Regions from separate parts of the Chryseobacillus diguaensis genome, predicted to be linked through region 1. Evidence: riboswitches for the same ligand, from Rfam matches in the RefSeq annotation. Region 1 holds a riboswitch; the other holds the start of a gene.
What was found. A riboswitch is a leader RNA that binds a small molecule or an ion and turns the genes downstream of it on or off. The one in region 1 is predicted to bind lysine.

Region 1 (3,241 bases):
CGTTTTCTGAAGGACTTTCTGAAAAAGAATGAGAAGGAAGCGGGCATCATTTATGCGGCAACACGAAAAAATGTGGATCAGCTGTATGAGCGGCTGAAGAAGGATGGTATAAAGGCTGGACGCTATCATGCGGGAATGAGCGATGCTGACCGGATGGCAGAACAGGAGGATTTCCTGCAGGATCGGACCGGAGTAATGATTGCAACTTCAGCATTCGGTATGGGGATCGATAAATCGAATATCCGGTATGTCGTTCACTTTCAGCTTCCGAAGAATATGGAGAGCTACTACCAGGAAGCAGGACGTGCAGGACGTGATGGCCTCGACAGCGAGTGTATTCTTTTGTATTCTTCCCAGGATGTTCAAGTGCAGCGCTTTTTAATTGATCAATCAAGTGATAGAGAGCGGATGCCGCAGGAGCTTGAAAAGCTTCAGCTGATGGTGGATTATTGTTACACAGAAAATTGCCTGCAGCGCTATATCGTCCGCTATTTCGATGACAGTGATATAGCACCGTGCGGAAGGTGCGGAAACTGTACGGATTCCAGAGAAAGCCAGGATGTCACGAAAGAAGCGCAGATGGTGCTGTCCTGCATTATTCGAATGGGACAAAAGAGATTCGGTAAAGCTCTGACAGCACAAGTACTAACAGGCTCTAAAAACAAAAAGGTCGGCGATCTCGGATTTCACAAGCTGCCAACTTACGGAATTATGAAAGAAAAGAGCACAAAGGAAGTAACCGATTTTATTGAATTTCTTATTTCGCAGGAGCTGATTGCTGTTGAACATGGTACTTATCCGACGATCTATGTGAAAGAAAGCGGCAAAGAGGTTCTGATGGGTAATGTTACCGTAAAACGGAAAGAAGCTGTGCGAACAAAACAGGTTGGTAATGATGATCCGCTATTTGAAGTGCTTAGGAGCGTAAGGAAAGAAATGGCTGAAAACGAAGGCGTGCCGCCCTTTGTTATTTTTGCAGATAACGCTTTAAAGGATATGTGTGCCAAGCTGCCGCAATCAGATGAAGAGTTTCTGCAGGTTTCAGGGGTTGGAGAACATAAACTCAAGAAATATGGCGAGCATTTTATCAAGGCCATCACCGCTTTTAAAAAGCAGAATCCAGAACGTGAGGCGCTCGGCAGTCTCGAATCTGCCCCTGTGAAGCCGGCGAAAAAAGCAACGCCGAACTCACATTTGGATACTTACGCCCTTTACAAAGAGAATCTTTCTATAGCCGAGATAGCTGAAAAGAGGGAGCTTGCCTTAAGTACGGTTGAAAATCATATGATTCAGTGCATTCAGGAAGGAATGGAAGTGAAGCTTTTAGATGTGGTGCCGCCAGAAGCTGTTCCGCAGATCAGAGAGGCTGTTCAAGATGCAGGCGGAGAAAAGCTTAAGCCGATTAAGGAACTTCTTCCTGATCAGGTAAGTTATTTTATGATAAAGGCTTATTTGTTATTAGAAAAAACATCAGTATAAAGGAATAGCGGGTTTCTGCAAAAGCAGAAGCCCGATCCACTAAGGGAGAAAGCGATCTTTTACATAATGGCTGCATAAATTTAACACATCTCTTCACCTGAAAAATTATTGCACAAGCTCTCATAATCTAGTATAATAATCCCATCTTTACTACAATCTCATATTTAAATCCTCATCATTCCGATGGGGTAGAGGTCGCGGTTTTTAATAGTAGGACGGACGAGATGCAGAGAACATTGCTGACTCCGTTTGAAAGGAAAAGCTGCCGAAATTGATGCTTATCTCTTGTGAGCATTGATTGGGGCTGTCTCCGAACAGGAACAGAACTGTCGCACTTACGAATAATCGGTAAGTGTGGTGAGCTACTAAAGGAAGGCATGATGCGGGCAGTACAGAACCGTCGTCAAATGCATTGACGACTTTTTTATTTGCCACTCCTTCCGAAATCATCTGAAAGGGAGTGTTTTTTTATGGAAAACACAGCAGGAACCTCACCGAATACTGCAGCATCAAAAACATCACAAAACGAATTAAAGAGGGGTCTCAAATCACGGCATTTAACCATGATTTCTCTCGGCGGAACAATTGGAACAGGATTATTCCTCGCAAGCGGGAACTCCATTCACACAGCAGGTCCGGGCGGTGCCTTATTTTCATACGCAGCAATCGGTATTATGGTTTATTTCTTAATGACAAGCCTTGCTGAAATGGCGACTTATATGCCTGTTGCCGGTTCATTTAGCACTTATGCCACGAAGTTTGTGGATCCATCTCTTGGTTTTGCACTTGGATGGAATTATTGGTACAACTGGGCCATCACAATAGCGGCAGAACTCGCTGCTGTTACCCTGATTATGAAATTTTGGTTCCCAACCACACCTTCATTTATCTGGAGCGGACTTTTTCTAATTATTATGTTCTTACTGAATTACTTATCTGTTAAAGGGTTTGGCGAAGCCGAATATTGGTTTTCAATTATAAAAGTTGTAACGGTCATCGTGTTTTTGATCTTAGGAACTTTAATGATCTTTGGTATTGTGGGCGGAGAAGCTGTTGGTTTCAAAAACTTTACTGTTGCTGATGCCCCGTTTCACGGCGGATTCATGACGACACTTGGTGTTTTCATGGCAGCAGGATTCAGTTTTCAAGGGACTGAGCTTCTTGGAGTTGCAGCGGGAGAAACTGAAAACCCGAGAAAAAGCATTCCAAAAGCTATCAAAAGTGTTTTCTGGAGAATTTTATTGTTTTACATTTTGGCGATTTTCGTTATCAGTCTTTTGGTTCCATTTACGAATGAAAGTCTTGCAAACAGTGATATTACAGTAAGTCCTTTTACATTGGTATTTCAAAAAGCAGGTATTGCATTTGCAGCATCCGTTATGAACGCCATTATCCTGACAGCTGTTCTTTCTGCAGGAAACTCCGGAATGTACGCTTCAACTCGTATGCTCTGGGATCTGGCCCGAGACGGAAAAGCTCCAAGATTCCTTGCCAAACTCGACACCCGCGGCGTACCGGTGAACGCTCTGATTGTGACAGCAGCAGTTGGCGCCATTGCCTTCTTTGCTTCTTTGTTTGGAGATGGAGTCGTTTATACGTGGCTTTTAAATGCTTCAGGTATGTCAGGATTTATTGCCTGGCTAGGCATCGCAGTCAGCCACTACCGATTCAGGAAGGCTTATGTTGCACAGGGCAGGGATATGAAGGATCTTCCCTACCAATCAAAATGGTTCCCGTTTGGTCCAATTTTTGCCTTTGTTCT
Region 2 (3,241 bases), on a different contig from region 1:
TACAATGTCATGCTGAAGGATGACAAAACGTACCCCTTCATTAAAATTACTGGGGAACGTCATCCCCGCCTGATTGTTACCCGGAATGTAAAAAAGGATAAGGGAAAATATTTCGGCCCTTATCCAAATGTCCAGGCTGCAAGGGAAACAAAGAAGCTGCTTGACAGGCTGTATCCGCTTAGAAAATGCTCCAATCTGCCTGACAGAGTTTGCCTATACTACCACATGGGCCAGTGTTTGGCACCATGCGTTTTTGATGTTTCGAAGGAAACAAATAAAAAGATGGTAGATGAAATGACCCGTTTTCTAAATGGCGGTTTTGCGAAGATCAAAGAAGAACTTTCTGAAAAAATGTACAAAGCATCTGAAGTAATGGATTTTGAGCGTGCAAAGGAATTCAGGGATCAGATTGCTCATATTGAAGCAACGATGGAAAAGCAAAAGATGTCGATGTCCGATCTCCTGGATCGGGATGTTTTTGCTTACGCCTACGATAAAGGCTGGATGTGTGTGCAAGTATTTTTCATAAGGCAAGGGAAACTAATCGAAAGAGATGTTTCCCACTTTCCGATCTACAATGAAGCTGAAGAAGAATTCTTAACGTACCTTGGACAATTTTATCAGCAGTCAAATCATTTTTTGCCAAAGGAAATACTGCTTCCTGACAGTATCGATAAAGAAATGGCAGAGCAGCTGCTGAATGTTTCTTGTATTCAGCCAAAGCGCGGACCTAAAAAGGACCTGCTTCTTCTTGCTTATGAAAATGCTAAAATTGCACTCAAAGAAAAATTCTCTCTTATTGAGAGAGACGAAGCCAGAACAATCAAGGCGATTGAAAATCTTGGAGAAAGTATAGGAATCGCAGTTCCTGTAAGAATTGAGGCGTTTGATAACTCAAATATTCAGGGGGCCAGTCCTGTTTCAGCAATGGTTGTTTTCGTTGATGGTAAACCTTATAAAAAAGAATATCGAAAATACAAGATCAAAACCGTTGAGGGACCCAATGATTATGATTCAATGAGGGAGGTTGTCAGACGGAGATATACTCGCGTTTTGAAGGAAGGTTTGCCGCTTCCTGATTTAATATTAATTGATGGGGGCAAAGGGCAAATCGGAGCTGCAAGAGATGTTTTAGAAAATGAATTAGGACTTGATATTCCAATAGCAGGTCTTGTAAAAGATGAAAAACATAGAACATCCAATTTAATGATGGGCGACGATTTTGAGCTGATCGAGCTTGAGCGTAACAGCCAGGAATTTTATTTGCTGCAGCGAATCCAGGATGAGGTCCATAGGTTTGCAATTACTTTTCATCGTCAAATTCGCGGCAAATCAGTATTCCAGTCTGTATTAGATGACATTCCAGGGCTTGGTGAAAAACGGAAAAAAGCTCTTCTCAAGCATTTTGGCTCCATTAAAAAAATGAAGGAATCCACGATCGAAGAGCTGAAAACGGTTATTCCTTCCGCAACTGCTGAGCTTCTTCACAGAAAATTGCAAGAATAGCTGTTGTGTTTTTCTGTCAGGTTTGCTACAATACAAACTAATTTAATCAATATGATCGTTTAGTTCCTTAAATGATGATAGAGGTGCGAACTTCAAGAGTAATCTATGTGAGGCATTTGGCTGCCGTTGAACATGGATGAAAGGGGAGGATCGCCGAAGCGGAGAAAAGGCCATTCTTTTCTCTGCTGGTTTTGTGCCTAACAGGTGCAGGATTGTCAGGAAGTATTCCTGGAGGGCTATCTCATTGTATGGACGAAGATTTCTTTCGTTTATGCAAGCAATGAGACAGCTGTCTCATTGCTTTTTTTGATTTTCAGCTCTTATCAGCGGACTAAGCATCAAATTCAAAAACAGGGAGAGAATGCAGCACATGGGCCTGATTGTACAGAAATTTGGCGGAACATCAGTTGGTTCTGCAGAACGCATTGTAAATGCAGCGAAAAGAGTTGAAGAAGAAAAACAAAAAGGCAACCAGGTTGTGGTCGTTGTATCTGCAATGGGGAAAACAACGGATCAGCTTGTCTCCCTGGCATCAGAAATAACGAGCCGTCCAAGCAAAAGAGAGATGGATATGCTTCTTGCAACAGGCGAACAGATTACGATCTCATTGCTTGCTATGGCACTTCAGGAAAAAGGGTATGATGCTGTTTCCTATACCGGATGGCAGGCAGGAATTCAAACTGAAGCTGTCCATGGGAATGCCAGGATTAAAAATATTGATACGGAAAAAATAAAAAGTGATCTGGAAGAAGACAAGATCGTTGTTGTGGCAGGATTCCAGGGGAGCGACAGCGGCAATGAAATCACCACTCTTGGCAGGGGCGGTTCTGATACAACAGCAGTAGCTCTTGCAGCAGCCCTGAAAGCTGACAAATGTGATATTTATACAGATGTAACAGGTGTTTTTACAACAGATCCAAGGTACATCAAAGGAGCAAGAAAGCTTGCAGGAATTTCATATGACGAAATGCTGGAGCTTGCTAATCTTGGTGCAGGTGTACTTCATCCGAGAGCTGTGGAATTTGCCAAAAACTATCAGGTTCCGCTCGAAGTAAGATCAAGCATGGATAAAGAAAATGGAACAGTGATAGAGGAGGAACCAAAAATGGAAGAAAATCTGATTGTTAGAGGAATTGCTTTTGAAGATCAAGTAACAAGAGTTACCGTGACAGGCATGCCAAACGGTATGACATCCCTTTCCACAATCTTCACTACTCTTGCTAAAAATGAACTAAACGTGGATATTATCATACAAAGTCTAACAGACGAGGAAACGTCATCTCTTTCCTTTACTGTAAAAACGCATGATCTTGAAGATACGCTGAATGTGCTGAAAAAGCATAAGGACGAGCTTCGTTATGGATCACTGGAATCGGAAAATGGTCTTTCAAAAGTCTCCATTGTCGGTTCGGGCATGGTATCCAATCCTGGAGTGGCAGCAGACATGTTTGAAGTCATGGCATCTGAAGGGATACAGGTGAAGATGGTCAGCACATCAGAAATTAAGGTATCGACTGTGATTTCTCAGAAACATATGGTGAGAGCAGTAGAAGCCCTTCATGAAGCATTTGAACTTTCAAAAGAACGTGCTGCAATCTCATAAAAAAAGGAAAAGGCGGACTTCATGTCCGCCTTTTTAGCTGTGAACTCTCTTATTTACCTTTAGAAAGTGATTATCTGTTTGAGAGAACAATATCTTTATGATCCCATTTAACCGTAAAGACAATCTTGTTCC

Region 2: another riboswitch for lysine. It lies ahead of ACOT8F_RS06060 (aspartate kinase); the one in region 1 lies ahead of ACOT8F_RS11560 (amino acid permease).

What each region holds. Positions count from the first base shown of each region.
Region 1 covers NZ_JBMKNV010000006.1:84,994-88,234, reverse strand. Annotated here, with positions in the region: gene recQ (DNA helicase RecQ) at 1-1,479, shown strand, start outside; lysine riboswitch at 1,661-1,852, shown strand; gene ACOT8F_RS11560 (amino acid permease) at 1,950-3,241, shown strand, end outside.
Region 2 covers NZ_JBMKNV010000003.1:201,195-204,435, forward strand. Annotated here, with positions in the region: gene uvrC (excinuclease ABC subunit UvrC) at 1-1,506, shown strand, start outside; lysine riboswitch at 1,577-1,753, shown strand; gene ACOT8F_RS06060 (aspartate kinase) at 1,877-3,109, shown strand; gene ACOT8F_RS06065 (YslB family protein) at 3,180-3,241, opposite strand, start outside.